4 regions of the Serratia sp. 121840015-1 genome follow, and region 4 is predicted to be linked to each of the others. Evidence: predicted binding sites of a transcription regulator. Region 4 holds the regulator's gene; each other region holds the start of a gene.
The links. The regulator CRP, encoded in region 4, controls carbon source genes, mostly activating them, when cyclic AMP is high. The targets are predictions, from matches to a motif close to ATGTGANNNNNNTCACAT.
Positions count from the first base shown of each region.

Region 1: a site for CRP is predicted at 2,351-2,368, ahead of deoC (deoxyribose-phosphate aldolase). Genes of this name have one in related genera too.
Region 2: a site for CRP is predicted at 3,965-3,982, ahead of ACUXAC_RS07610 (YjcB family protein). Genes of this name have one in related genera too.
Region 3: a site for CRP is predicted at 2,122-2,139, ahead of cdd (cytidine deaminase). Genes of this name have one in related genera too.

Region 1 covers NZ_JBSEYF010000002.1:324,803-332,429, forward strand. The annotation lists gene ACUXAC_RS14975 (TatD family hydrolase) at 1-758, shown strand, start outside; gene ACUXAC_RS14980 (NupC/NupG family nucleoside CNT transporter) at 943-2,220, shown strand; gene deoC (deoxyribose-phosphate aldolase) at 2,591-3,370, shown strand; gene deoA (thymidine phosphorylase) at 3,437-4,759, shown strand; gene deoB (phosphopentomutase) at 4,830-6,053, shown strand; gene deoD (purine-nucleoside phosphorylase) at 6,220-6,951, shown strand; gene ACUXAC_RS15005 (YtjB family periplasmic protein) at 7,121-7,627, opposite strand, start outside.
Region 2 covers NZ_JBSEYF010000001.1:1,585,422-1,593,048, reverse strand. The annotation lists gene ACUXAC_RS07635 (VOC family protein) at 1-233, shown strand, start outside; gene ACUXAC_RS07630 (MoaF-related domain-containing protein) at 544-996, shown strand; gene ACUXAC_RS07625 (nuclear transport factor 2 family protein) at 1,006-1,497, shown strand; gene ACUXAC_RS07620 (multidrug efflux MFS transporter) at 1,669-2,868, opposite strand; gene ACUXAC_RS07615 (MarR family winged helix-turn-helix transcriptional regulator) at 3,120-3,569, shown strand; gene ACUXAC_RS07610 (YjcB family protein) at 3,607-3,888, opposite strand; gene mrdA (penicillin-binding protein 2) at 4,183-6,108, shown strand; gene ACUXAC_RS07600 (penicillin-binding transpeptidase domain-containing protein) at 6,216-7,627, shown strand, end outside.
Region 3 covers NZ_JBSEYF010000001.1:2,443,669-2,451,295, reverse strand. The annotation lists gene ACUXAC_RS11875 (NAD-dependent malic enzyme) at 1-958, opposite strand, end outside; gene cdd (cytidine deaminase) at 1,180-2,064, opposite strand; gene ACUXAC_RS11865 (CidB/LrgB family autolysis modulator) at 2,202-2,897, opposite strand; gene ACUXAC_RS11860 (CidA/LrgA family protein) at 2,894-3,301, opposite strand; gene ACUXAC_RS11855 (MFS transporter) at 3,440-4,651, opposite strand; gene ACUXAC_RS11850 (sugar ABC transporter substrate-binding protein) at 4,783-5,850, opposite strand; gene metG (methionine--tRNA ligase) at 6,073-7,627, opposite strand, start outside.
Region 4 covers NZ_JBSEYF010000007.1:47,865-55,491, forward strand. The annotation lists gene ACUXAC_RS23325 (LysE family translocator) at 1-53, opposite strand, end outside; gene ACUXAC_RS23330 (hydrolase) at 173-1,153, shown strand; gene ACUXAC_RS23335 (YheU family protein) at 1,150-1,383, shown strand; gene ACUXAC_RS23340 (phosphoribulokinase) at 1,535-2,404, shown strand; gene ACUXAC_RS23345 (OsmC family protein) at 2,443-2,850, opposite strand; gene crp (cAMP-activated global transcriptional regulator CRP) at 3,233-3,865, shown strand; gene ACUXAC_RS23355 (YccS/YhfK family putative transporter) at 3,916-5,994, shown strand; gene argD (bifunctional acetylornithine/succinyldiaminopimelate transaminase) at 6,035-7,252, opposite strand; gene ACUXAC_RS23365 (aminodeoxychorismate synthase component II) at 7,384-7,627, opposite strand, start outside.

The DNA.
Region 1 (7,627 bases), on a different contig from region 4:
ACTGCCATTTCGATTTTCCGCCCTTTACCGGGCATGAGGCCGAGAGCCTGACGCGGGCGGCAAGCGCCGGCGTGCAGCGCATCATCGTCCCGACGGTCACCGCCGATCGCTTTGCCCGGGTGCTGCGGCTGGCGCAAGATCACGCGCCGCTGTTCGCCGCGCTGGGGCTGCACCCGTTGTATATCGCGCAGCATCATGAGCCGCAGTTGGAGCAGCTGGCAACGCTGCTGGCCGAACGGCCGCGCAAGCTGGTGGCAGTGGGGGAGATCGGGCTCGATCTGTATATGGACAACCCGCAGTTCGAGCGCCAGCAAAGCGTGCTGCTGGCCCAGCTGAGGCTGGCGAAACAGCATGACCTGCCGGTGATCCTCCATTCGCGCCGCACCCACGATCAGCTGGCCGCGGCGCTGCGGCGCATGCAGTTGCCGCGTCGCGGCGTGGTGCACGGCTTCGCCGGCAGCCTGTCGCAGGCGCAGGCCTTTATCCGCCTCGGCTATTACATCGGCGTGGGCGGCACCATCACCTATGAGCGGGCGCAAAAAACGCGCGGCGTGATGGCGCAGTTGCCGCTCGAGGCGCTGCTGCTGGAGACCGATGCGCCGGACATGCCGCTGGCCGGCTATCAGGGGCAGCCGAATCGCCCCGAACGCGCCGCCGAGGTGTTTCAAACGCTGTGCGAGCTGCGGCCGGAACCGGCCGACGAGATTGCCGCCCACCTGCAACGCAATACTCAGGCACTGTTCGCCATGCCGGATTGATGGGTTTATAACGTGACTTGCGTCACGTTATAAGATTTTCATTTGCGTCTCGTTGTATACATTTGTGACATAAATCGGTGCGAGGGTGACCTCGCTCAGTATAATCCCCCCCGAAACACTCCAATAGCAGACCTCTCTTCATGAGCAGGGATGTACTTTATTTTTTGCAACAGGGAAACTTTGCATGCAACTCATCATGAGTCTGGTCGGTATGGCGGTGCTGATCGCCATTGCGGTGCTGCTCTCCAGCAACCGCCGGGCCATTAAACTGCGCACCGTCGTGTGGGCGTTCATCATCCAGATCGGCATCGGCGCGCTGGTGCTGTACGTGCCGCTGGGCCGCAGCATCCTCGGCAGTATGTCTAACGGCGTGGCAAACGTTATCGCCTACGGCAATCAGGGCATTTCGTTCATCTTCGGCGGGCTGGTGTCCGACAAGATGTTCGAGGTGTTCGGCGGCGGCGGCTTCGTGTTCGCGCTGCGTGTTCTGCCGGTGATCGTGTTCTTCTCCTCGCTGATTGCGGTGCTGTACTACCTCGGCATCATGCAGTTGGTGATCCGCGTGCTGGGCGGCGGCCTGCACAAGCTGCTGGGCACCTCGCGCACCGAATCGCTGTCGGCGACCGCCAACATTTTCGTTGGCCAGACCGAAGCGCCGCTGGTGGTGCGCCCGTATATCGCCACCATGAGCCAGTCAGAGCTGTTCGCCGTGATGTGCGGCGGCCTGGCCTCGGTAGCCGGTTCGGTGCTGGCAGGGTACGCGCAGATGGGCGTGCCGCTGGAATACCTGATCGCCGCGTCCTTCATGGCCGCGCCGGGCGGGCTGCTGTTCGCCAAGCTGATGGTGCCGGAAACCGAGCAGACCCACGATAAAGACGATGCGATGAAGCTGATCGCCGAAGAAGATCGTCCGGCCAACGTGATCGACGCGGCGGCTTCCGGCGCGGCTTCCGGCATGCAGCTGGCGCTGAACGTCGGTGCGATGCTGCTGGCGTTTATCGCGCTGATCGCCTTGCTTAACGGCATTCTCGGCGGTATCGGCGGCTGGTTCGATTATCCGCAGCTGTCGCTTGAACTGATCCTCGGCTGGGTGTTCTCGCCGATCGCCTTCCTGATCGGCGTGCCGTGGAGCGAGGCGATGACCGCCGGTTCGTTTATCGGCCAGAAGATCATCGTCAACGAGTTCGTCGCCTACATGAACTTCGGCGCCTATCTGCGTCCGGACGACGTGGTGGCTGCGGAAGGCCTGCAGGTGCTGTCGGCCCATACCAAGGCGATCATCTCCTTCGCGCTGTGCGGCTTCGCCAACCTCTCCTCGGTGGCGATCCTGCTGGGCGGTCTGGGCAGCATGGCGCCCAACCGTCGCCACGACATCGCGCGTTTCGGTCTGAAGGCCGTGGCGGCGGGCACGCTGTCCAACCTGATGAGCGCCACCATCGCCGGTTTCTTCCTGGCGCTGTAAGCCATCCCGGAGCCCGCGACGGCGCGACCGATCGCGGGACTCCGCCTATACTCTAAGCAACGCGGGTGCTTGCCGCACCCGCGATCTTCAGCCGCTTCTTTAGCGAATTTGTGAACGATATCGCGTTATTTTGTGATGCTATTCACATATAATTCCGGTCTGTTACAGTGCTATTTCATATAGTGTGACGATGAACGCGAATCGCCCTTGGCATTCGTGTTCAAATAGCTATTACTGGCCGGCCGCAAGGCGGGTGGCCATGTGCGGTGAGAAGGATCTCAGTTGCCGCCGAGGGAATGCCGTTCCCCTGCGCTATCTTCATGGAACCAAGTCCGCTCGCCAACACCCAGGTACTCAGTTGGAGAGTTTTATGACCGAATTAACCGCAGCAGCGCAACGTGCGCTGAACCTGATGGATTTAACCACGCTGAATGATGATGACACCGACGAGAAAGTAATCGCCCTCTGTCGTCAGGCCAACAGCCCGGCCGGCCACACGGCGGCCATCTGCATCTACCCGCGTTTTATCCCGGTAGCGCGCAAGGCGCTGCGTGAGCAAGGCACGCCGGATATCCGTATCGCCACCGTGACTAACTTCCCGCATGGCAACGACGATATCGACATCGCGCTGGCGGAAACCCGCGCGGCCATCGCCTATGGCGCGGATGAAGTGGACGTGGTGTTCCCTTACCGCGCGCTGATCGCCGGCAACGAACAGGTCGGCTTCGAGCTGGTGAAACAGTGCAAGCAGGCTTGTCAGGCGGCCAACGTGCTGCTGAAAGTGATCATCGAAACCGGTGAGCTGAAGCAGGCCGACCTGATCCGCAAGGCGTCCGAAATCGCCATCAAGGCCGGGGCGGACTTTATCAAGACCTCCACCGGCAAGGTGCCGGTCAACGCCACGCTGGAAAGCGCCGAGCTGATGATGTCGGTGATCCGCGATCTGGGCGTGGCGAAGACGGTGGGCTTCAAGCCGGCCGGCGGCGTGCGCACCGCAGAGGATGCGCTGCATTATCTGCAACTTGCCGATCGTATTCTGGGCGAAGGCTGGGCCGATGCGCGGCATTTCCGCTTTGGAGCTTCCAGCCTGCTGGCCAGCTTGCTGACCGCGCTGGGCCACCAGACCCAGACCGTCGGCGGCGGCTACTGATCGATTTCGTTGGCGGGCGCCAGGCGCGCCCGTCTGCACCGACTCTCGGCGACACAGGGGGATGCTTTGTTCCTGGCTCAAGAAATTATTCGTAAAAAACGCGACGGCCAGCCGTTAAGCGAAGCGGAAATCCGCTTTTTCATCAACGGCATTCGCGACAACGTGGTGTCGGAAGGGCAGATCGCCGCGCTGGCGATGACCATTTATTTCCATGACATGAGCATGCCGGAGCGCGTGGCGCTTACCATGGCGATGCGCGATTCCGGTACCGTGCTGGATTGGAAGAGTCTGGCGCTGAACGGCCCGATCGTCGACAAGCATTCGACCGGCGGCGTGGGCGACGTGACCTCGCTGATGCTCGGCCCGATGGTGGCGGCCTGCGGCGGCTATGTGCCGATGATCTCCGGCCGCGGCCTGGGGCATACCGGCGGCACGCTGGACAAGCTGGAAGCCATTCCGGGCTTCAATATTTTCCCGGACGATAACGCCTTCCGCAAAATCATTCAGGACGTCGGCGTGGCGATCATCGGCCAGACCAGCTCGCTGGCGCCGGCGGACAAACGTTTCTACGCCACCCGCGACATTACCGCTACCGTGGATTCGATTCCGCTGATCACCGCCTCCATTCTGGCCAAGAAGCTGGCGGAAGGGCTGGATGCGCTGGTGATGGACGTGAAGGTCGGCTCCGGTGCCTTTATGCCGACCTATGCGCTGTCGCAAGACTTGGCGCAGGCGATCGTCGGCGTGGCCAACGGCGCGGGCTGCAAGACCACCGCGCTGCTGACCGACATGAACCAGGTGCTGGCCTCCAGCGCCGGCAACGCGGTGGAAGTGCGCGAAGCGGTGCGCTTCCTGACCGGCGAATACCGCAACCCGCGCCTGCTGGAAGTGACGCTGGCGCTGTGCGTGGAAATGCTGCTGTCCGGCGGCCTGGCGCAAGACGAGGCCGACGCGCGCGCCAAACTGCAGGCGGTGCTGGACAACGGCAAGGCGGCGGAGGTGTTTGGCCGCATGGTGGCGGCGCAGCAGGGGCCGATAGACTTCGTCGAACGCTACGATAGCTATCTGCCGGCGGCAACGCTGAGCAAGCCGGTGTATGCTGAAAAGCCGGGCATCATCAGCGCCATGGATACCCGCGCGCTGGGCATGGCGGTGGTTTCGCTGGGCGGCGGCCGTCGCCGGGCGAGCGACGCCATCGACTACAGCGTTGGGCTGACCGAAGTGGCGCGCCTGGGTGATAAAGTGGATGCCCAGCAGCCGTTGGCGATGATCCACGCCAACGATGAAGAGAGCTGGCAGCAGGCGGCCGATGCGGTGCGCAGCGCAATGACGCTGAGCGACAAGGCGCCGGAAGCGACGCCGGTGGTGTATAAGCGCATCACGGAATAACCCAAGAATCAGGAACGGCCGCGGCTTTTTCGCGGCCGTCCAAAGCGTGAGAACACGCAGGAGAGCACAGATGAAACGCACATTTATTATGGTATTGGACTCCTTCGGCATCGGCGCCAGCGAAGACGCCGAACGTTTTGGCGACCAGGGTTCCGACACCCTGGGCCACATCGCCGAGGTTTGCGCGCGCGGTGAGGCCAACGTGGGCCGCCAGGGGCCGCTGACGCTGCCTAACCTGAGCCGTCTGGGCCTCGGTAAAGCGGCGGAAGAGTCCACCGGCAACTTCCCGCAGGGGCTGGACCGCAACGCCGACATCATCGGCGCTTACGCTTACGCCAGCGAGCTCTCTTCCGGTAAAGACACGCCGTCGGGCCACTGGGAAATCGCCGGTGTGCCGGTGCTGTTCGACTGGGGCTACTTCACGGACGAGCACAACAGCTTCCCGCAGGCACTGCTGGACAAGCTGGTCGAGCGCGCCAAGCTGCCGGGTTACCTGGGCAACTGTCACTCGTCCGGCACCGTGATCCTCGATCAGCTGGGCGAAGAGCACATGAAAACCGGCAAGCCGATTTTCTACACCTCCGCCGACTCGGTGTTCCAGATCGCCTGCCATGAAGAAACCTTCGGCCTGGATCGCCTGTATGAGCTGTGCGAAATCGCGCGTGAAGAGTTGACCGAAGGCGGCTACAACATCGGCCGCGTGATCGCGCGTCCGTTCGTCGGCGATAAGCCGGGCCACTTCCAGCGCACCGGCAACCGTCACGATCTGGCGGTAGAGCCGCCGGCGCCGACCGTGCTGAAAAAGCTGGTGGATGAGAAGGGCGGCGAAGTGGTGTCGATCGGTAAAATCGCCGACATCTACGCCAACGTCGGCATCACCAAGAAGGTGAAGGCGACCGGCATCGACGCGCTGTTCGACGCGACCCTGATCGAAATGGAAAAGGCCGGCGACAACACCATCGTGTTCACCAACTTCGTGGACTTTGACTCCTCCTATGGCCACCGCCGCGACGTGGCGGGCTACGCTGCCGCGCTGGAGCTGTTCGACCGCCGCCTGCCGGAGCTGCTGAAGCTGGTGAAAGACGAAGACATCATCATCTTCACCGCCGACCACGGCTGCGACCCGACCTGGCCGGGCACCGACCACACCCGCGAACACATCCCGGTGCTGGTTTACGGCCCGAAAGTGAAGCCGGGCTCGCTGGGCCACCGCGAGACCTTTGCCGACATCGGCCAGACCGTCGCCAATTATTTTGGCCTGTCGCCGATGGATTACGGTAAGAGCATGTTCTAAGCCCTGTCTTTCAAGCCGCAGCGTTGTTAGCTTCACGCGTGAACCCCAGTCACTTACTCAAGTAAGCTCCTGGGGATTCACCCGCTAGCTGCCTGGCTGCAACTCGACATTCAAGGCTTAGATGTTTGACGTTTTTATTAAATAAGATTTCTAAAGGAAGAAAATTATGGCTACGCCGCACATTAATGCTGAGATGGGTGATTTCGCTGACGTAGTACTGATGCCGGGCGATCCGCTGCGTGCAAAATACATCGCCGAAACCTTCCTGGAAGGCGCGGTGGAAGTGAACAACGTGCGCGGCATGTTGGGCTTCACCGGCACCTACAAAGGCCGCCGCATCTCCGTAATGGGCCACGGCATGGGCATCCCGTCCTGCTCCATCTATGCGCGCGAGCTGATCGCCGAATTCGGCGTGAAGAAGATCATTCGCGTGGGCTCCTGCGGCGCGGTGCGTGACGATATCAAACTGCGTGACGTGGTGATCGGCATGGGCGCGTGCACCGACTCCAAGGTGAACCGTCTGCGCTTCAAGGACAACGACTACGCGGCGATCGCCGACTTCGACATGGTGCGCAACGCGGTCGACGCGGCGGCGGCGCAGGGCATCCCGGCGCGCGTGGGCAACATCTTCTCCGCCGATCTGTTCTACACGCCGGATCCGGACATGTTCCAGGTGATGAAGAAGTACGGCATCCTGGGCGTGGAAATGGAAGCGGCCGGCATCTACGGCGTGGCGGCGGAGCTGTACGAAGAGTTCGGCTGCAAGGCGCTGACCATCTGCACCGTGTCCGATCACATCCTGCGTCACGAAGCGACCACGGCGGCGGAACGCCAGACCACCTTTAACGAAATGATCGTTATCGCGCTGGAATCCGTGCTGCTGGGCGACAAAGCGTAATACCCCGGCGGGCGTCATCATGACGCCCGCCCGTCAATCTATTCATTCCGCTTGGCCAGTTTTGGCTAACGCTTTACCTTTCAATTGGTTGTGGATCCCGTTGTTACGGACAATCTATTCACCGAAAGGACAAGAAAACGGCGCGAGCGCATTCAGCGCCTGGCCTGAGTTACCCCTTCTTCGGCGCTTCCTGTTTTTTCTCCGGCGCATCCTCTTCGTCGTCTTCCACCGTATTGCCTTCTGCCAACGGCGTGTTGGCGGTCAACAGGTACGGTGACTGCTGCCAGCGGCTGCGGCGGTGTTGCAGCAGGGTGCGCGCCAGAATGATGCCGATCGCCAGCGCCAGCAGGATCATCAGGCGCAGCAGGTTGGTGGTGTTGTCCACCTGCTTGGATTCGGTCGCCAACACGTGGGTGTCGAGGGTGATGCGGATAAAGCCGATCGGGCCGTCTTTGCCCTGAATGGATTCGACCAACTGGTGGTTGAAGTAGCTGCCGGCGCGTTTGCCGTCGAGCGACAGGCGATCGCGTATACTTATCTGTTCCCCGGCGTGGGAGACCAGCGTGCCGTCCAGCTGATACACGCTGACGTCGAGAATGCGGCTGTGATCGGTGAGCTGCTTGAGGATGGCGTCGATGCGCGGGGTGTTGCCGTCGTCGTCCAGCAGCGGCGCCAG
Region 2 (7,627 bases), on a different contig from region 4:
AGGCGGCGCAGTCCTGTTTTGGCGGCGATCGCTGGCCGGCGGATCTCGCGGTGCCGCAGGCGTGGATCGAGTTCGACGTGGCCGACATGGCGGCCGCCACCCAGGGGCTGGTCGATCGCGGTTATCGGCTGTTGGTCGCCAACCGCGAAGAGCCGTGGGGGCAGAGCGTTACCCGTTTGCTCAGCCCGGAAGGGTTGCTGGTCGGCGTCACCTATACGCCCTGGCTGCGGTAAACGCCACGCCGTTCGCCGCCGCCTGCCGGCGGTGAGCGGCTTAAGAACAAATACGCATTAGCTTAAAGCGGTCTGCGCTATAGACCCATCAAATCCCCGAGTGGTTTCCCTTCCTGTAAGCAGAAATTCCGTTCATTGCGTAAAAACCAATGGCCAGAACGCGCTATTGCCATGCCATTTTACGGCGATTTTCCCCCGTCTTTTTTTGCCGCCAGGTGCCTGATGGGAATAGAGATTATTCTTATATTTCCGCCAACCCTTAAGAAATAATAATGATTCTCGTTTTCAACCACGGAAAGGAGAAGGAACGATGAAAACAGTGAAGCGAACGGGCATCGCGCTGGCGATAGCCCTGACTTTCCCCCTGGCATTGCCCGCCGCTACGGCGGCGCAACCCTCCCTGACTAACAGTAAGGCGGCAACGATGACGGAAAAACACGGGCAGTTCATTGCGGTCGGTAAAGTGGTGCAGGTGACCTTCGGCGATTTCGCCTTCAAGCTGGATTTTACCGATGACAAGACCATGACCTTCACCGGCATCGGCGAGGCGTCGCAGGGCATCACCGATACGGTGCAGTACACCGCAGTGGAGATTCGGCCGAAGGTTTACATGGTTTATTGGCACGAACCGCAGTCCGGCGACAACGTGACGCATATCGAGGACTTTGAGCGCGGCGAGGTGTACACCAACATCGCCGCCAAGGACGGCAGCTTCACCCATCTGAAAGGGCAGCTGAAAATCGTAGGTCACTCAGGAAAATAAGGAGCAGTTATGAAAAAGGCATTGATCACCTGTGCGATCGTCGGCGGCTTGCTGGCGAGTTACCCGGCGCTGTCAACGGATCAGGCGGCGTCTTACAAATCGGCCGGCAAAGGCGGTTATCATCATGCCCAGCAGAAGCTGAAGGTGGTGGAAGATCTGTACGCGGGCTTCTTCAACCGCCACGACATCGCCGTGGCGCAGAGGCTGATTGTGGAAAACTACAAGCAGCATAACCCGTTCGTCGGCGACGGCATCAAGCCGTTCCTGGATTTTTTCAGCCAGACCTTTAAGGACAATCCGCAGTACAGCGCCAAAATATACCGCAGTGCGGTCAACGGCGATCTGGTCTATGTTCACGTCAAATACCAAAATAACCCGCAGGATCGCGGCACCGCCAGCGTGGATATTTATCGGGTGAACGATCAGGGGAAAATCACCGAGCATTGGGACGTCAATCAGGATGTGCCGGAAAAATCGGCCAACGACAATACCATGTTCTGATCCGCAAGGGCCGCTGCGGCGGCCCTCAACACGCCCGCAACACTTTATTTACTTACATAAATATTAAATGACCGCCGCGTCGAGTAGGCTACGGCCGCCTTTGGCAGTGGTGGCACGGTTGATGGGCGTCATTGTCCCACCACTGCTTGAGGCGTTTCCCCGCATTTCCCGTTATCCCGCGCGTTGACTCTCCACTTTTTTGAACTGATGGCGCAGCTGCAGCGCATTGCAAAGCACCAACACCGCCGTCACCGCGAACACCCAGCGGAACCCCATCATCGCCGAAATGCCCGAACCCAGCAGCGGGCCAACCACGTTGCCCAGGTACATAAAGGATTGGTTATAGCCGAAGATGCGCCCGGTCACCTGATCGGAGGAATACCTCAGCAGCAGCGCCTGCACCGCCGGCATCAGCGCGCCGTCGGCGAAGCCGAGCAGGAAGCGCAGAATGCCCAGCTGCAGCGGCGTATTGACCCAGGCCATCACGGCGAACAGCCCGGTGGTGAACAGCAGCGCGGCGATCAGGATGCGCGCGGTGCCGATGCGATCGCCGAGGCGCCCGAGGCGCGGCGCCGAGATCAGCGCCGCAATGCCGGGCACGGCGGCGATCATGCCGCTGACAAAGGCAATATTGCTGACGTCGCCGGACAGCTCGCGGATGAACAGCGTCAGGATCGGGCTGATGGACGAGTTGGCCAGCTGGATCATCAGGGTACAAATGAACAGGGTGACGATCAGCGTCGGATAGGGCAGCGAACGGAATACCGCCTTGCCGCTCAGCTGATCCGCTTTTTTCACCGTGATGCGCCGCTCTTTAATCAGGAACAGCGTCACCAGGAAGCTGACGAACATCAGCCCGGCGGTGACGAAAAACACCACCCGCAGCCCCAGATGATCGGCCATCAGCCCGCCCAAGAGCGGCCCGGCGATCACGCCGGAGATCTGCCCGGTAGAGAGCGTGCCCAGCGCCCAGCCGCTTTTATCGCGCGGCGCCTGCGAGGCGACCAGCGCCATGGCGTTGGGAATATAGCCGGACGTCAGCCCCATCAGGGCGCGCAGCGCGAACAGCTGCCAGACGTTGGTGGCCAGCCCCTGCAGCGCGATGACGATCGCCATGCCCAGCGAGGCGCGCAGCAGCATCAGCTTGCGGCCTTTGCGGTCGGCCAGGCTGCCCCACAGCGGTGAGACTACCGCCGAGACCAAAAAGGTGCCGCTGAACACCAGCCCGGACCACAGGCTGAGGGATTGGTGATCGCTGACGCCGAGCTGTTCGACGTACAGCGGCAGAAAAGGGAGGATTTGGCTCATCGCCAGCCCGGTGAAGAAACACCCGAGCCAGACCGAGATCAGATTGACTTTCCACGCTTCCATCGGCTTACCGTACCACGTTGAATAAGGAGGGATTTATTAAGCAAAATAATAATAACACTGCAAACTAATCGGCGAGGGGCAAATGCGTGAGCAAACGTAACCCTGCCGATGCAGTGTCTTTTTTGCTATATATTAATAGCTATATTATCATAGGTAACTAGGTTAAGCCAGAGCGGCGCGGTAGCCAGGAAGGGCACCGCGCGATCCGGCGGTGTGAAAGCAGGGATAAACTGAACGCTAGATTGATGCCAATGAAGAAAGATCATCCTGAAGACGTGACGCTGCTGCGCACGCAGTTAATGTCGCTGGTGCGCCGTTTACGGCGCGAATCGCGCAGCGACGAAAAATCCTGGGCCCAACTGATGCTGTTGGGGGCTATCGATCGCCACGGCGGCGAGGCCACGCCGTCGCTGCTGGCGGAATCGGAGCGCATGCGTTCCTCTAACCTGGCGGCCGCGTTGCGTGAGCTGGAGGCCGATGGCTTGCTGGTGCGCACGCCGGACGCCGAAGACAAACGCCGGGTGCGGGTGCGCCTGACGCCCGCCGGGCTGGGCCTGCTGCAGCAAAGCCGCAGCCGACGCGAGGCGTGGCTGCTGGCGGCGATGGAGAGCTGTTTAACGGAGCGGGAGCAGGCGCTGTTGATTGAGGCGGGGGCCTTGATGGCGCGGCTGGCGGCGGCGCCGTCAACGGAAACGGAATAATCGGCGGGGCGGCCGGTGCGCCGCCCCTGCGGCGAGATTACGGCATCGGCCAATCGACCGGCATGGTGCTGACCACGTCCACGTAGCGATCCCAGGCCGAAGACCAGAATTGGGTGAAGGCTTCCAGGGTAAGGTGGATGCCCATCAGGCCCATCACGAACCAGCAGGCGGTAAACAGGCCCAGACTGCTGAACATGAACGCCATGCCGTTACGGCTGGTCTTACGGCAAACGACGTTTAACTGGCTGGCGAAGAACATCATCACGGCGCTCAGCAACTCCCAGCGCATCATGACTAAACCGGTGGCAATGGTACTCATCGAACTCGATCCTATGTAACAAAAAGCCGCATCCGGCAGGGCGCCGACAGGGAAATGCGGGGGAATATCGGGAATAGTGTGATTAAGATCACATTGTAGCATTGGGGCGAACGGCGGCTCAATGGGAAGCGCGGTGAAAAAAACGCCGACGGTAACATTCCAATATGCTGAAACAGTTATGCCATTTCATTAGCAACCTTTTCATGGGGCGGTGCGCCCGATAACGCTATGCTTGCCGGCTTTTCAGTTCCCTGATTTTGCGGGGGAATGTGACGCAAAAGGTATCGGCACCGCATGGCCCTGTTAAAAGAAAAAATTCGCGACCACTCTGCGGAAGAGAGGCTGTTTATCCGCCGGGCCGGCGTAGCGCTGGCACTGGTGGTGGTCTGTTTCGGCGTGCTGATCGTCAATCTCTACCGGCTGCAAATCCGCCAGCACGGCTTTTACCAGACGCGTTCCAACCAGAACGACATCAAGATGCTGCCGATCGCCCCTAGCCGCGGGCTGATCTTCGATCGCAACGGCATTCCGCTGGTGCGAAACGTGACACTGTATCGTATCGAGGTCACGCCCAGCAAAATCAGCGACATGGCGGCGCTGCTGCAGGCGCTGACGCCGATCGTCGACTTGACGCCGGAGGACATCAGCGCGTTTCGCGACGACATGCACCACAACAGCCGCTACAAACCGGTGACGCTCAAAGCCGGGCTGAGCGACACCGAGGTGGCGCGCTTTGCCGTCAATCAATACCGTTTCGACGGGGTGACGATCGATACCTATCAACAGCGTGAATATCCTTACGGCGCCCAGCTGGCGCACGTGCTGGGCTATGTGTCGAAGATCAACGACAACGATCTCAAACGCCTGGACAAGGCCGGGCTGAGCGAGAACTATGCCGCCGACCGCAACATTGGCAAACAGGGCATCGAGGCCTATTACGAGTCCGAACTGCACGGCACCACCGGCTATCAGGAGGTGGAGGTGGATAACCACGGGCGGGTGATCCGCCTGCTGAAGGAGCAGCCGCCGAAGGCCGGCAAGAACATCTACCTGACGCTGGATTTACCGCTGCAGCAGTACATCGAATCGGTGCTGAAGGGACAGCGCGCCGCGGTGGTGGTGGAAGATCCGCGCGACGGCGGCATCCTGGCGATGGTCTCCAGCCCCAGTTACGATCCCAATCCTTTCGTCAAAGGCATCGGCTATCAGGCCTATAAGACCTTGCTGACCAACCCGGATTTGCCGCTGATCAACCGCGTCACTCAGGGCTTGTACCCGCCGGCGTCGACGGTGAAGCCCTACATGGCCGTTTCGGCGCTGTTCGCCGGGGTGATCACGCCCACCACCACCTTTTTCGGCGCGCCGACCTGGACGCTGCCCGGCACCGAACGCCGCTACCGCGACTGGCTGAAAACCGGCCACGGCATGCTCAATGTCACCAAAGCGATCGAGGAGTCCGCCGACACCTTCTTTTATCAGGTGGCGTATGAGATGGGCATCGATCGTATCCACCATTGGCTGAGCCAGTTCGGCTACGGCCAGTCCACCGGCATCGATCTGAACGAAGAGTACCGCGGCGTGCTGCCGAGCCGCGACTGGAAGCTGAAGGTGCACAAAAAGGGCTGGTATCAGGGGGATACGGTTTCGGTGGGCATCGGCCAGGGGTATTGGGTGGCGACGCCGATCCAGATGGTAAAAGCGCTGACCACGCTGATCAACAACGGCCAGGTGAAAACGCCGCACCTGCTGTATTCGTTGCAGCAGGGCAACCGGGTGACGCGCTACCAGCCGCCGGCGCAAGCGGCGCAGATCGGCGATCCCCACTCGCCTTACTGGGGCATCGTGCGTAACGGCATGTACGGCATGGCCAACTTGCCGAATGGCACCGGTTACAAGCTGTTCCACACCGCGCCATACCAGATCGCCGCCAAATCCGGCACCTCGCAGGTGTTCAGCCTGAAGCAAAACCAGACTTACAACGCCAAAATGATCCCGGTGCGGCTGCGCGATCACATCTTCTATACGCTGTTCGCGCCTTACAAAAACCCCCGGGTGGCGATGGCGCTGATCCTGGAAAACGGCGGCGGCGACGGCGTGGTGGCGGGGCCGACCGCCCGCGCGATCCTCGACCATATTTTTGACCCGACCAACGCGCCGCAGCCCGGCGATCCGGCGCAAAGTAAACCGCAGTTAAACGACAGTGCGGATGTGCAGCGGTGATGCGGTTTGTTTTTACTTTCTTACAAACTGCAATCTCCTGACCATTTCCGGCAAGGTAGACTGAAATAACACCATAAACCGAATAAAAACGCAGGGTTAACACAACAGTGGCGCCATCGACCAAAAAAAGCGGTAAAACCTATTCCACAGTTCGTTTCGGCTGGATTTGCGCCGGCATGCTGGTCTGTTTTTTTCTGTTGGCGTTCAGGGTCGGCTATCTGCAGCTGCTGGAGCACCAGCAGTTGGCGGATCAAGCTGACCAGCGCTCTATCCGCACCCAGGTGGTGCCGACCAACCGCGCCATGATCACCGATCGCAACGATGAGGCGCTGGCGGTCAGCGTATCGTCCAAAGACATCGTGCTGGATCCGAAACACATTCTCGATACCCAGACCGACACCGGCAACGAGCGCTGGCAGAGCATGGCCAACGTGCTGAAGATCCCGCTGGCGGACGTGCAGCATCTGATCCAGAGCAACGCGCACAAGCGTTTCGTCTATCTGGCGCGCAAGGTGGAGGACGACAACGCCGCCTACATCAGCAAACTGCATCTGACCGGCGTCAGCACCGAGCAGGATTTCAGCCGCTTTTATCCGATGGGTCAGGACGCCGCCGGGCTGATCGGCATCGTCGGCCAGGACAATCAGGGGCTGGAGGGCATCGAGCTGGGCTTCAACCCGCTGTTGCAGGGCAAAAACGGCCTGCGGGTCTATCAGAAGGACGGCAGCGGCGCGGTGATCGGCGTGCTAAAAAGCGTGGATCCGGTGCCGCCGCCGAACGTGACGCTCAGCATCGACAAATTTATCCAGTATGTGCTCTATGCGCAGATCCGCGACGGCGTGGTGGCCAACCAGGCCGACTCCGGCTGTGCGGTGCTGGTCAAGATCGACACCGGCGAAATCCTCGGCATGGCCAGCTACCCGTCGTTCAACCCGAACAACTATGGCAGCACCCCGGCGAAAGACATTCGCAACGTGTGCAGCAGCGACAGCTTCGAACCGGGCTCGACGGTGAAACCGGTGGTGGTGATGGTGGGGCTGGAGCATAAGCTGATCCGGCCGGATACGGTGCTGGACACCACGCCGTATCGGGTGAACGGTCACCTGATCAAAGACGTCGGCCACTGGTCGAAGTTGACCATCACCGGCGTGCTGCAAAAATCGAGCGACATCGCGGTATCGCACATTGCGCTGGCGCTGCCGGCCACGGTGCTGCCTGCGGTCTATCGCAGCTTTGGCCTGGGGCGGCCGACCGAGCTTGGCATCGGCAACGAGAGCAGCGGCTATCTGCCGCAGCATCGTGAACGCTGGGCCGATATCGAACGCGCTACCTTCTCCTTCGGCTATGGGCTGCGCGTGACGCCGCTGCAGATGGCGCGCGAGTACGCCGCTATCGGTTCCTTCGGCATTTATCGGCCGCTGTCGATCACCAAGGTGACGCCGCCGGTGATGGGGCAACGTATTCTGCCGGCGGATACGGTACGATCCGTGGTGCATATGATGGAGAGCGACGCCTTGCC
Region 3 (7,627 bases), on a different contig from region 4:
ACTTCATCTGCGCGATGATTTGCTCGGCGATGCCGCAGCCGGCGGAACCGGCGCCGAGGAAGGTGACGGTCTGATCGCGCAGCTGGCTGCCGGCGGCGCGGCTGGCGGCGATCAGGCTGCCGAGGGTGACCGCGGCGGTGCCCTGGATGTCATCGTTGAAGCAGCAGATCTCGTCGCGATAGCGGTTCAACAGCGGGGTGGCGTTGTTCTGCGCGAAGTCTTCGAACTGCAGCAGCACGTTCGGCCAGCGGCGTTTGACCGCCTGAATAAACTCTTCGACGAAGGCGTGGTACTCCTCGCCGGAGATGCGCGGATGGCGCCAGCCCATGTACAGCGGATCGTTGAGGCGCTGCGGGTTGTTGGTGCCGACGTCCAGCACCACCGGCAGCGTGTAGGCCGGGCTGATGCCGCCGCAGGCGGTGTACAGCGACAGCTTGCCGATGGGGATGCCCATGCCGCCGATGCCCTGGTCGCCCAGGCCGAGGATACGCTCGCCGTCGGTGACCACGATCACCTTGACGTTCTGCTTGGTGGCGTTTTGCAGCATGTCATCGATGCGATCGCGGTTCGGGTAGGAGATGAACAGCCCGCGCGCGCGGCGATAGATATCGGAGAAGTGTTCGCAGGCCTCGCCGACGGTCGGGGTGTAGATGATCGGCATCATCTCGCTCAGGTGCGAGTCCAGCAGGCGGTAGAACAGGGTTTCGTTGGTGTCCTGGATGTTGCGCAGGTAGATGTGCTTGTCGTTGTCGTTCTTGAAATCCTGGTACTGACGGTAGGCGCGTTCCACCTGTTCTTCGATGGTTTCCACCGCTTCCGGCAGCAGGCCGTGCAGGTTGAAGTGGCTACGTTCTTCCTCGGTGAAAGCGCTGCCTTTGTTCAGCAGCGGAAATTCCAGCAGAATCGGGCCGGCGTAAGGGATGTAGAGCGGGCGTTTGCTTTCGTATTCTAGTTCCATCAGTTTTACTCTTCACGTATCAGATAACTTTATTGCCGACGATCCTAAGAGATAAAGAGAAGATGTACAGCATTTGTTGCCAGATGATGAACCAGGTTGGCGTAATTATCGACAATCAAATGATTTTTTAACTAAAGAAAGTCTCTCTGGCGGCGTTGGGGCATTGTATTTGGCGGGCGGGGCTGTTAGCGGCGGAACCGGATGGCTCCGCCGTGGTGCGCTTAGAACGCGGCGCGGCTGACGTTTTGGCAGCCCAGTGCCGCCAGCGTGGCGCGGGTGGCGTCCCACTGGCTGAGGATTGCCTCTTGCGGTTCGACCAGCACGGCGCGGCGGATGTTCAGGCAATCGCCGCCGGAGAGGTTCAGCAGGATCAGCGCGGCCTGCAGCGGCGGCAGGCTCGGGTTGAAGGCGGCGTTTTCTGCATAGCGGCCGGCGTAGAGGTTACCGTCCTGTGTTTCCAGCGCCACGCCGCTGTGGGCGTTGCTGTACGGTGCGTGGCTCTGATTGGCCGCAGCCAGCGCCGCCTGCGTCAGCGCATCGTCCAGCGCCAACCGATGGCCGTGATCGACCTTGTCCATCAGCAGCGAAGCGATATCCAGATCTTTCGGGCCGAAGGCGTCCGGCAGATAGTCCGCCAGCGTGGCCGGCGCGCGGCCCGGCAGACGGATCTGCAGTTCGCCGCCGCTGTTCAGTTCATTCATAAACTGACGGCAGTGGCCGCACGGCGTGTAGTTGACGGTGACCGAGGCCAGCGCCGGCTCGCCGCGCAGCCAGGCATGGGTAACCGCACATTGTTCTGCATGCACGGTTTGCTGCAGCGGTGCGCCGCTGAATTCCATATTGGCGCCGAAATAGAGGTTGCCACTTTGCCCGCGCGCGATGGCGCCGACGTGGAAGTGCGATATCGGGGTTAACGAGCAGGCCGCCGCCAGCGGCAGCAGCGCGAATGCCAGCGCGTCATCGTCCAACCCGCAGCCTGTGCGGATCGCCGCCGCTTGCTCGGCCGTGAACATCGCCGGAAAGTCAGGCGCGTCCAGATAGGGCCGCAGGGCGGATTGCAGTGTCGCGGGCAGTGCGCTGAACGCGGTGTGAAAACGCGGATGCATAGAAAGTCTCTCTACAGGTTAACGGGATAACATTCTAGGCAGGCCAGAGACATTAAAGTGTGATTAATGTCTCTTAATTGATGAAATTAATGCAATGAGATACATAAATGCGAGATGTATCGCAAGTTTCACCCTGTTCAACCGAACAGGTGCAGCAGCACCGGGAACAGGAACGGTGCCAGCAGGGAGGTGATGATGCCGCAGATCACCAGCGCCAACGAGCCGAAAGCGCCTTCCTGGTAGTCCATCTCCGCGCAGCGTGCGGTGCCCAGCGCGTGGGATGCGGTACCCATCGCCAGACCGCGCGCCGAGTGGGTGGTGATTTTCAACAGGTTGAACAGCGTATGGCCGAACACGGCGCCAAGGATACCGACGAAAATGACGCAGACCGCGCTGATCGCCGGAATGCCGCCGAGCGAGTCCGCGACGGCCATCGCGATCGGCGTAGTGACCGATTTCGGCAGGATAGAGGCGGCGATTTCCGGGGTGGCACCCAGCCACAGGGCGATGGCGCCGCCGCTGATCATGGCGGTCAGGCTGCCGATGAAGCACACCGCGATAATCGACTTCCAGCGCGCGCGGATCTGGTGCAGCTGTTCATACAGCGGGAAGGCCAGCGCGACGACCGCCGGCTGCAGCAGATCGTTGAGGATTTTGCTGCCCTGAAAGTAGCGCTCATAGGGGATGCCGGTGAGCAGCAGCAACGGGATGATCACCGCCATGGAAACCAGCAGCGGGTTGAGCAGCGGCATGTTCAGCTTGCGCGCCAGCCAGCGCGCGGCGAAATAGACCGCCAGCGTCAGCGGCAGCGACCACCAGATTTCATGGATCATGGGTTGCCCTCCGTGTCATCGGGCTTACCGGCGATGCGGCGCTCGCGGTGAAAATAGTGTGAGGTATAGCCGACCACCACCAGCACCATCAGCGTGCTGATGAGGCAAGAGATAACCAGTGGGCCCAGATGCGCGACGATCTGGTCATAGTATTTCATCACCCCGACGCCGATCGGCACGAACAGCAGCACCATGTAGCGGATCAGCAAGTGGCAGCCGGGTTTAACCCATTTGGCCGGCAGAATCTGGGTAGAGAGCAGGGCGAACAGCAGCAGCATGCCGAGGATGCTGCCGGGAATGGCGAACGGCAGCAGCGCCGCCAGCGCATTGCCGACGAACAGACAAAGGTAGATGAGGAGCAGGGCTCTCAGGTATTTCCAGCACAGTGTGAGCACGTTGGCCATTGTCTTTTCCCATTTAACTGATGCATTCATCATACAATTAAACTGTGAGCCATGCCACAGATCGCACCATGAATTCTCGCTATGGATGCCATGCCCGATCGGCGGGTTGACAGCCCGCAATGGCTGCTACGCGCGGGCTCAGCGCGTGTCTTCGGCGGTTGTCGCCGCGTGTTCCGCCAGCCGGTGGCCGAGGAAGAAAAACAGCAGGCTGAGCAGCGCGGCGACGATCAGCATCACGAACATCAACGGCGGCGCAGCATAGCTGAGCAGCACCCCGCACAGCACCGGGTTGATGGCGCCGCCCAGCGCGCTGAGGTTCTGTACCCCATAGTAGCTGCCTTTCAGGTGCGGCGGCGCGATAAAGTCGATGAACATGTATTCCACCGGGATAACGATGATTTCGCCGAGGGTAAACACCGCCATCGCCGCCAGCCACAGCCAGACCGCCTGGCCGGCCACCATAAAACCGAGCAGCCCGACGATGAAAAACAGCGTGCCCAGCGCCAGCCAGCGCAGCATGTTTTCCTGACGCATGCCGCGGCTGAGCAGGTATTGCAGGGCGATGACGATGCTGGCGTTGACGATCATCACCAGCCCGATGATTTTGTAGGCGAACTCGGCGCTGGAGACGGTGATCAGGTATTGCGACAGATAGCCGGTGAACTGACCGAACACGACGGCACCCAGGGTACTGCCGAGAGTGAAGTAGATCAGCCGCCGATCGCTGCGCAGGATAGTCACCGTCTGGCGGAAGTTGGGGAGCGCCGCGGGGGCGGCGGCTGGCGTTGCGCGCTGTTCCCGACCGCGCAAGCGCAGGCTTAGCGTCGCCACCGTCGCCAGCGCCAACCCGCCCGACAGGTAAAACGGCAGCAGTGGGCTAAGCCCGGCCACCAGAACGCCGAGCGCAGAGCCGATCGCCCAGCCGACGTTGACCAATGTGTAGTTGATTGAGAAAGCCTTGATGCGCTGCTCGACCGGCAGCCAGTCGGCGAAACAGGCCTTAATGGTGATGCTCAGCACAGAATAACAGGTATGCAGGATCGCCAGCACCACGATCACGCCGCCGGGGCGCGGGATCCAGGGAAGGGCGAAGAAGCTCAGCGCAAACAATAAAATCGACAGCAGGATCAGGCGGTTCTTGCTGAATTTGTCCACCAGATAGCCGCCGTACAGGCTGGCAAGGATGCCGAGGGTCAGGCTGACGCCCAGGATCACGCCCACGCTCTTCGGCAGCAGATGGAAATGCTCGGTGAGATAGATGGTAATGAACGGCAGCGTCACGCCGCGGCCGATGGTCAACACCAGCGAACTGGCCAGCAGCATGTTAATCAGCGAGGGGAATCCCTTCATTCGAAGCCTGTGTATGCATACAGTTATTGGGCAATGCAGATAACATAGCGTATTTTGGCGAGGACGGAAGGGGAAAGCCGAAAATTAGTTTAAAAACAGAGGCTGCGTCGGCAGCCTCGTGAAAAACAGCATTATTTACCGTGTTCGGCCTGCAGCGTGGCGAACCACGGCTGCACGAAGTCGCTGCTGCTGCCCCAGCCGGGGATGATCTTCGCCAGCCCGGCGACGTTGACCGGCCCCGGCTGCGCCAGCAACAGCGCTTGCGGAATGACCGTCGCTTTGAACTGATAGCTGTCCGGCGTGCTTTCCTCGGCGATCTTGTTGGCCACCAGGCGCAGGTTGACTGCGCCGATAAGTTTCGGATCCACCGCCACGCTGACCTGCCACGGGCTGCCGGCTTCGCGCATCAGTTGCAAGTCCTGGTTGGAGATATCGATGCTGTACAGCTTGATCTCGGTGCGGCCGTTCTCTTTCAATGCCTTGTAAGCGCCCTGGGTGAAGGCGTCCCAGGTGCCCCAGATGGCGTCGATCTTGCCTTTCGGGTATTTCGCCAGCACCGCGCCCACTTTATTGGCGGTATCGCCCTGTACGTCGGATGAGACCGCACCGATCGATTCCAGCTCGTGAATGCCCGGATGCTGTTTCAGCAGCTGCTGATAGGCGGCCTGGCGGCGTTCCATTGGCGGGAAGCCGGCTACCCAGAGTTTGATGATGTTGGCCTGGCCGTTGAAATCCTTCACCAGCTGGCCGAAGGAGGCGTTGGCCAGCGAAGCGTCGTCCTGCTGCGAGACGGTGACGCCGGGAACGCTGCCGCTGACGTCGGTATCGAAAGCCGCGACGGCGATGCCGGCCGCCGCGATACGTTTGACCAACTCGGTGGAGTAGGGGGCTCGCCCCTGCGAGAGAATGATGCCGTCATATTTCTGGCTGATAGCCTGGTTGACGAAGTCCTGGAAGCGCGCGTCGTCGCCGTTGCTGAGGAAGGTGTCCACCTTGAAGCCCAGCTTGCGTCCTTCCTGAATGGCGCCCGCCAAAAATTGCGTGGTGTTGTCGTCGGATCCGAGGTTGCGGATTACCGCGATGCGCACCGGCCCCTGATGCTGAGCGATGGCGGCCGGCACGGCGGCGTTTTCCGCCGCCTGCAGCGGCAGGGCAGCCAGCAGGCTGAGGGCGAGCAGCGAAGTCTTGAGATTTTTCATTATTATAGGCTCCAAAAAAGCGGATAAACGGTCCCGGTGAAGATCTGTTACAGCAGTCTTTCTGTCTGGACGTCTATTTGTTGTTGCGGAGCATCATAGCGAGATGCGGCAGGCGAGGGAATCAGAGCGGTTATGACTTTTTCTTACTACTTATAACGTCGGGTTTGAGGCATTAAAAAAGGGCCGAGCAAGCTCGACCCTTGATGTAACGCGCCGGTGCGGTTACTTGACCTGCATACCAGGCTGCGCGCCGCTGTCCGGGCTCAGCAGGAAGATCTCTTTCCCGCCGGGGCCCGCCGCCATCACCATGCCTTCCGAAACGCCGAAGCGCATTTTGCGCGGCGCCAGGTTGGCGACCATGATGGTCAGGCGGCCTTCCAGCGCTTTCGGATCCGGGTAAGCGGAGCGAATGCCGGAGAAGATCTGGCGTGATTCGCCGCCCAGATCCAACTGCAGCTTCAGCAGTTTGTCGGAGCCTTCGACAAAGTCGGCGCTCTTGATCAGGGCGATACGCATGTCCACCTTGGCGAAGTCGTCGAAGGTGATGGTTTCCTGAATAGGATCATCGGCCAATGGACCGGTCACCGGCTTGGCGGCGGCCATGTCTTCTTTCGAGGCGTTGACCATTTCGCTGACCTTGTCCAGATCGATGCGGTTGAACAGCGCTTTGAATGCGTTCACCTGGTGGCCCAGCAGCGGCTGCGGGATTGCGTCCCAGCTCAGCTCGGCGTTGAGGAACGCTTCGGCGCGTTCGGTCAGCGAAGGCAGCACCGGCTTCAGGTAAGTCATCAGCACGCGGAACAGGTTGATGCCCATCGAGCAGATGGCCTGCAGATCGGCGTCGCGGCCTTCTTCCTTCGCCACCACCCAAGGTGCCTGCTCATCCACGTAGCGGTTGGCCAGATCGGCCAGCGCCATGATTTCGCGGATCGCGCGGCTGAACTCGCGGCCGGCGTAAGCTTCGGCGATGCTCTGCGCCGCGTCGACGAAGGTCTGGTACAGCGCCGGATCGGCCAGGCTGTCGGCCAGCTTGCCGCCGAAGCGTTTGTTGATAAAGCCGGCGTTACGTGACGCCAGGTTCACCACCTTGTTGACGATGTCGGCGTTTACGCGCTGCACGAAGTCTTCCAGATTGAGATCGATATCATCAATGCGTGAAGAGAGCTTGGCGGCGTAGTAATAGCGCAGGCAGTCGGCGTCCAGATGCTGCAGGTAGGTGCCGGCCTTGATGAAGGTGCCGCGCGATTTGGACATTTTGGCGCCGTTCACCGTCACGTAGCCGTGCACGAACAGGTTGGTCGGTTTGCGGAAGTTGCTGCCTTCCAGCATCGCCGGCCAGAACAGGCTGTGGAAGTAGACGATGTCCTTGCCGATAAAGTGATACAGCTCGGTGGTGGAATCTTTGCGCCAGAACTCGTCGAAGTCCAGATCGCCGTGCTTGTCGCACAGGTTCTTGAAGGAGCCCATGTAGCCGATCGGCGCGTCCAGCCAGACGTAGAAGTATTTGCCCGGCGCATCCGGGATCTCGAAGCCGAAGTAAGGCGCATCGCGGGAGATGTCCCACTGCTGCAGGCCGGATTCGAACCACTCCTGCATCTTGTTCGCTACTTGCTCTTGCAGCGCGCCGGAGCGCGTCCACGCCTGCAGCATTTCGCTGAAGGCTGGCAGGTCGAAGAAGAAGTGCTCGGAGTCGCGCATCACCGGCGTCGCGCCGGAAACCACGGACTTCGGATCGATCAGTTCCGTCGGGCTGTAGGTGGCGCCACACACTTCGCAG
Region 4 (7,627 bases):
ATGGCGGCGACCCACAGGAAGCCCAGCATCGAAAGGAATAAACTCGGTTCCATGGCACGGGTGCTCCTCACCCAAGGCGCTTTTTTGCAGTATCATTGTTAGTTCTTGGTATTGAAGCTAACAGTGCGCTAGGGATCTCACAATAGCCGCCCACAACATTTTTACTCAGCCTATGCCTAACACCTTTCGCCCTCTGACCGGGGCCAGTAACCCGCACCTGCAAACGCTGTTGCCGCGGTTGGTGCGCCGCCGCGTGTTATTGAAACCGCATTGGCAACGGCTGGAATTGCCCGACGGCGATTTCGTCGATCTCGCCTGGAGCGAAGATCCGGCGCAGGCGCGCGACAAACCGCGCGCGGTGCTGTTCCACGGCCTGGAAGGCAGCTTCTACAGCCCCTACGCACATGGCCTGCTCAACGCCTGGCGTGAGCGTGGCTGGCTCGGCGTGGTGATGCACTTTCGCGGCTGCAGCGGCGTGCCCAACCGCAAGCAGCGCATCTACCACTCCGGTGAAACCGAAGATGCACGCTTCTTCCTGCGCTGGCTGCGCGACCGCTACGGCGAGGTGCCGACCGCGGCGGTAGGCGTTTCGCTCGGCGGCAACATGCTGGCCTGCTATCTGGCGCAGCAAGGCGCCGACAGCCTGCTGCAGGCGGCGGTGGTGGTCTCGGCGCCGCTGATGCTGGAGCCCTGCGCCTACCGCATGGAGCAAGGTTTCTCCCGCGTTTATCAGCGCTACCTGCTGGGGCAGCTGAAACAAAACGCCACCCGCAAGCTGTTGCACTACCCGGACACTCTGCCGCTCAAGCTGTCACAGCTGAACGGGTTGCGGCGCATCCGCGAATTCGACGACGCCATTACCTCGCGCATTCACGGCTTTAGCGACGCTATCGACTACTATCGCCGCTGCAGCGCCCTGCCGCTGTTGCCGGCTATTCAGACGCCGCTGCTGATCATCCATGCGAAGGACGATCCCTTCATGACCCATGAGGTGATCCCCGACGTCGCCGGCCTGCCGCGCAATATCGAATATCAACTGACCGAGTACGGCGGCCACGTCGGCTTCGTCGGCGGCACGCTGAAAAAACCGCACATGTGGCTGGAACATCGCATTCCGGCCTGGCTTTCCCCTTATCTGGACATCCCGACGTGATCATTCCCTGGCAAGAACTGGCAACCGACACCCTGAACAGCCTGATCGAATCCTTTGTACTGCGCGAAGGCACCGATTACGGCGAACATGAACGCTCGCTGGAACAGAAGGTGGAGGACGTGCGCCGCCAACTGAAAAACGGCGAAGTGGTGCTGGTGTGGTCGGAACTGCACGAGAGCGTCAACATCATGCCGCGCGGCCAGTTCCGCGCCGGGCAGGAAGAAATTTAGTGGCGCTCGGTTCTATGACTGACGGAAAAAATCAGGTAACAATGGGGCATTGCAAACCAGCGCGCGCCATTTTTTCCTGAGATAGAGAGCGTCAACAAGAGCCACAATAATCCCCTGACGCCGGCGCATTCAACACGGAGTGACAACCATCATGTCTGCCAAACATCCCGTTATCGCGGTGACCGGTTCCAGCGGCGCCGGCACCACCACCACCAGCGTGGCGTTCCGTAAGATCTTCCAACAGCTCAACATCCGCGCCGCCGAGCTGGAGGGCGACAGTTTCCATCGCTACACCCGGCCGGAAATGGACGCGGCGATCCGCAAGGCGCGCGATCTGGGCAGACACATCAGCTATTTCGGCCCCGAGGCCAACGACTTCGGCCTGCTGCAGCAGAGCTTTATCGACTACGGCAAGAACGGCACCGGGCGCTCGCGCAAGTATCTGCACACCTACGACGAAGCGGTGCCCTACAATCAGGTGCCGGGTACCTTCACCCCGTGGGAACCGCTGCCGGCGCCGACTGACGTGCTGTTCTACGAGGGGCTGCACGGCGGCGTGGTCACCGAGCACCATGACGTGGCCAACCACGTCGATCTGCTGGTCGGCGTGGTGCCGATCGTCAACCTGGAGTGGATTCAGAAACTGATCCGCGATACCGGCGAGCGTGGCCACTCTCGCGAAGCGGTGATGGATTCGGTGGTGCGTTCGATGGAAGATTACATCAACTACATCACGCCGCAGTTCTCGCGCACCCACATCAACTTCCAGCGCGTGCCGACGGTGGACACCTCCAACCCGTTCGCCGCCAAGGCGATTCCCTCACTGGACGAAAGCTTCGTGGTGATCCACTTCCGCGGGCTGGATCAGATAGATTTCCCCTATTTGCTGGCGATGCTGCAGGGCTCGTTTATCTCACACATCAATACGTTAGTGGTGCCGGGCGGCAAGATGGGGCTGGCGATGGAGCTGATCATGGCGCCGCTGGTGCAGCGGTTGCTGGAAGGCAAGAAGATCGAATAAATGCGTTGAGCGCGGCGCCGGGCCGCGCTCCGTTTCGATTACGCCGGTTGGCGGATCTCGAAGCTGTGGGTCACCGTGGCAGCCTTGTTGAGCATCAGCGCCACCGAGCAGTACTTCTCCGCCGACAGGTTCACCGCACGCTCGACGATCTTGTCGGTCAGGTCCTGGCCGGTAACGATGAAGTGCAGGTTGATATGGGTGAACAACCGCGGGGCTTCTTCGCGGCGCTCGGAGGTCAGCTTCACCTCGCAGTCGCGCACGTCGTTGCGCCCTTTTTGCAGGATGGACACCACGTCGATCGCGCTGCAGCCGCCCAACGACATCAGCACCATCTCCATCGGGCTGGGCGCTTTATCACCGGCGTTGCCGTCCATCAGCACCTGGTGGCCGGAGGCCGATTCCCCCAAAAACGTTAACCCTTCCACCCATTTAACTCTTGCCTGCATTCTGGTCACTCCGGTTGATTTCTTAAAATCAGAGTACGCTTTCGCATAGAAACAGGCAACGTAACCTGATGCTAATCATGCTGAAGCGAGACAACACGAGACACCCGCCTTACTCTGTGCTACAAACAGAGCCGCAATAAATCTTTCCGGGACACTGAATTTCAGGGAAACGCCCAGAGAAAGGCTCCTTTACCGGTATGTTAACAGAATGTAGCTTGCAGCGCTTACGGCAAGTTAATATGCTAGAGCGACAGCGTATTTTTATGACACGCCTCAAAACTTGCCGGTAGCCCTCGCTCATGACTGCGGCTACAGGCGGGTTTTACAGGGAACTCTGACCCCTGTGACACAAGGCAGCGATAACAACAGAGGATAACAGCGAATGGTTCTCGGCAAACCGCAAACAGACCCTACTCTCGAATGGTTCCTGTCTCATTGCCATATCCACAAATATCCATCGAAGAGTACGCTGATTCACCAAGGTGAAAAGGCCGAAACGCTTTACTACATCGTGAAAGGCTCCGTCGCGGTGCTGATCAAGGATGAAGAAGGTAAAGAGATGATCCTGTCCTACCTCAACCAGGGGGATTTCATCGGCGAGCTCGGATTGTTCGAAGAAGGCCAGGAGCGCAGCGCCTGGGTTCGCGCGAAAACCGCCTGTGAAGTGGCCGAAATTTCCTACAAGAAATTCCGCCAGCTGATCCAGGTGAACCCGGACATCCTGATGCGTCTGTCCGCCCAAATGGCGAGCCGCCTGCAGGTCACCTCCGAAAAAGTGGGCAACCTCGCCTTCCTGGACGTTACCGGCCGCATCGCGCAAACCCTGCTGAATCTGGCGAAGCAACCCGACGCCATGACTCACCCGGACGGCATGCAGATCAAGATCACCCGTCAGGAGATCGGCCAGATCGTCGGCTGCTCGCGTGAAACCGTTGGCCGTATTCTGAAAATGCTGGAAGATCAAAACCTGATTTCCGCCCACGGCAAAACCATTGTCGTCTACGGCACCCGTTAATCCCTGAAAAAACGGCGCAGTCTGCGCCGTTTTTTTGTCTGCTCTCTGCCATGTGGCGCCGCCTGATCTACCACCCGGAAATCAACTACGCACTGCGACAAACGCTGGTGTTGTGCCTGCCGGTGCTGTTCGGCCTGCTGATAGGCCAGCTGCAGCTCGGCCTGATGTTCTCCCTCGTGCCCGCCTGCTGCAATATCGCCGGGCTGGATACGCCGCATAAGCGCTTCTTTAAACGACTGATCGTCGGCGGTTCGCTGTTCGCCTTCAGCAGCGTGCTGCTGCAACAGGCCCTGCTGTGGCACGTGCCGCTGCCGGCGCTGATGCTGGGCCTGGCGCTGCTGCTCGGCGTCACCGGCGAAATCAGCCCGCTGCACGCCCGGCTGTTGCCGGCGGCGCTGGTGGCAGCCATCTTCGCCCTCAGCACGGCCGGCACGGTGCCTATCTGGCAGGCGCCGCTGCTGTACGCGATCGGCACCGCCTGGTATGGCTTATTCACCTGGTTCTGGTTCAAGCTGTGGAAAGAGCAGCCGATGCGCGAGACGCTGAGCCAGCTCTACCTGGAACTGGCGGACTATTTCGAAGCCAAATACTCGCTGCTGACCCAGCACACCGATCCGCAGACCGCGCTGCCGCCGCTGCTGGTGCGCCAGCAAAAGGTGATGGACCTGATCAGCCTGTTGTACCAACAGCTTAATTTCCTGCCGCACGCCAACAATCTCGAGCAAAAGCGCCTGCAGCGCGCCTTTCAGGTGGCGATGGACCTGCAGGAGCACATCACCGTCAGCCTGCATCTGCCGGAAGAGGTGCAAAAACTGGTGGAGCAGAGCCAGGCCGAAGCGATCATTCGCCGCAATGCTCAGGTGATCGCCGGCCGGCTGCGCGTGGTGGCGCACGATATTCTCTATCATCAACATTCGAAGCGCTTCTCCATGACCCACGAGCTGGCGGCGCTGGAAAAAATGGCGGCGCAGCATCCCGATAATCCGGTCGGCCAGTTTTGTTATTACCACTTCAGCCGCATCGCCCGCCTGCTGCGCACCCAGCATCCGCTGTACCGCCGCGACCTGATGCCCGGCCAGCACCGCCTGCCGTTTTGGCCGGCGCTGGTCAGCTATCTGTCGTTCAAATCCACCGCCCTGCGCAACGCCGCGCGGCTGGGCGTAACGCTGGCGGTCGGCAGCAGCCTGGGTGCGGTATTCAACCTGCCGAAGCCTTACTGGATCCTGCTCACCATCATGCTGGTGAGCCAAAACGGGTATAACGCCACCCGGGTGCGTATTCAGCACCGTGCGCTGGGCACGATTGCCGGGCTATTGCTGGCAGCCGGGCTGCTGCAGCTGCAGTTGCCGGAGGGAGAAACGCTGAGCATCATGCTGGTGATCACGCTGCTGGCCTACCTGGTTTCGCGCAAGAACTACGGGCTGTCGGTGATTGGCTTTACGGTCACGGCGGTTTACACCCTGCAGCTGCTGGCGCTGAACGGCTCGCATTTTCTGGTACCGCGCCTGATCGATACGCTGATCGGCTGCGTGCTGGCGTTCGGCGGCACCATTTGGCTGTGGCCGCAGTGGCAAAGCGGGCTGCTGCGCAAGAATGCCCATCAGGCGCTGGAGAACGATCAAGCCGCGCTGCGGCTGATGCTGAAGCAACCGGAACCGGACGCCACCGCGTTGGCCTATACCCGCATGCAGGTCAACCAGGCACACAACGCGCTGTTCACCTCGCTCAATCAGGCGATGCAAGAGCCGGGGTTCGCGTCAAACTATCTGGCGGACATGCGGCTGTGGGTCACTCACAGCCAGTTCATCGTCGAACACCTGAACGCCATGACCATTCTGGCACGCGAGCACTACATGCTGACGCCGAAACTGGCGGAAGAGTATCTGCAGACCTGTGAAATCGCGCTGCAAAGCTGCCAGCAGCGGTTGGAATACGACGGCCCGAGCAGCGGCAACAGCGGCATCATGCAGCCGCCGGATCTGCATCCGGACATGCCCGTTACCGAGATGGAGCGCCATCTGCGGCGCATTTTGTCGCACCTGAGCGTGATGCACACCATTTCGTCGCTGGCCTGGCGCCAGCGCCCGCACCACGGCATCTGGCTCAAGCGCAAACTGCGCGATCAATAAGGGCGCGGCATGCCGCGCCCCGTTATATGCCGCGCGGGCTTCAGGCGTTGATCACATCCTGCACCGCCAGCTCGAACAGCGCCATGCCGGCCTCGATATCCTGCAGCTCCACCACCAGCGACGGCGCGAAGCGGATCACGTTCGGCCCGGCATTGAGGATCATCAACCCACGCGCGGCGGCGGCGGTGAGGAAGTCGCGCGCCCTGCCGTGATAATGCGGCGTCAGCTCGGCGCCAATCAGCAGCCCCATGCCGCGAATCGCGGTGAAAATACCGTATTTATCGCCGATATGCTGCAAAGCCTGCACATACAGCGCATGACGCTGCTCAATGCCGCTCAGCACCTCCGGCGTATTGATCACGTCCAGCGCCGCCTCCGCCACCGCGCAGGCCAGCGGGTTGCCGCCGTAAGTGGTGCCGTGGGTGCCCACCTGCATCACCGACGCAATGTCTTCGGTGGTCAGCATGGCGCTGACCGGGAAACCGCCGCCCAGCGCCTTGGCGGTGGTGAGAATGTCCGGCGTCACGCCATAATGCATATAGGCGAACAGTTTGCCGCTGCGCCCCATGCCGCTTTGCACTTCGTCGAACACCAGCAGCGCCTGATGTTGGTCGCACAGCTCGCGCACGCCTTTGAGGAAGCCGGCGTCGACCGGCGTAATACCGCCCTCGCCCTGAATCGGCTCCATCACCACCGCGCAGGTGTGGTCGTCCATCACCGCCTTCACCGCCGCCAAATCGTTGAACGGCACGTGCACGATGTCGGCCGGCTTCGGCCCGAACCCGTCGGAGTATTTAGCCTGCCCGCCCACCGACACGGTGAATAGCGTGCGGCCGTGAAACGCGTTATAGAAAGCGATGATTTTAGTTTTGTACGGGCTGTGGCGGGTGATGGCGTAATGGCGCGCCAGTTTGAACGCCGCCTCGTTGGCCTCTGCGCCGGAGTTGGCGAAGAACACCCGATCGGCGAAGGTGGCGTCGATCAGTTTGCTTGCCAGGCGCAGCGCGGGCTCATTGGTGAAGACGTTGCTGGTATGCCACAGGGTTTCGCCCTGGCGTTTAAGCGCCTCGACCAGCGCCGGATGGCAGTGCCCCAGCGCCGTCACCGCGATGCCGCCGGAAAAATCGATGTACTCTTTTCCCTGCTGATCCCAGACCCGGCTGCCTTGGCCACGCACCGGCACAAACTGGGCAGGCGCATAAACAGGCAGGATCACCTGGTCAAAGGTACTGCGGCTCACTGCGGATTTTTCAGTCATTTTCGGCTCCACCCTGAAAGTTTTTCAGCGCTATCGTAATGTTAGATTGAAAACATAATCACGAAATATGCATAAAAAACCAATCAAGCGCAAACGCAAAACGCCTGACGGGCGAAAAAAACGCACCGGAATTAACGCTTGAGGAAATTATCCAGCAGCTGGTGGCCCTGCTCGCTGAGCACGCTTTCCGGATGGAACTGCACGCCTTCCAACGCCAAAGTGCGGTGGCGGATGCCCATGATCTCGTCGCGCACGCCGTCGCGCTCGCTCCAGGCGGTCACTTCAAAGCAGTCCGGCAGCGTATCGGCTTTCAGCACCAGCGAGTGATAGCGGGTCACGGTCAGCGGATCGCTCAAGCCGCGAAACACGCCGACG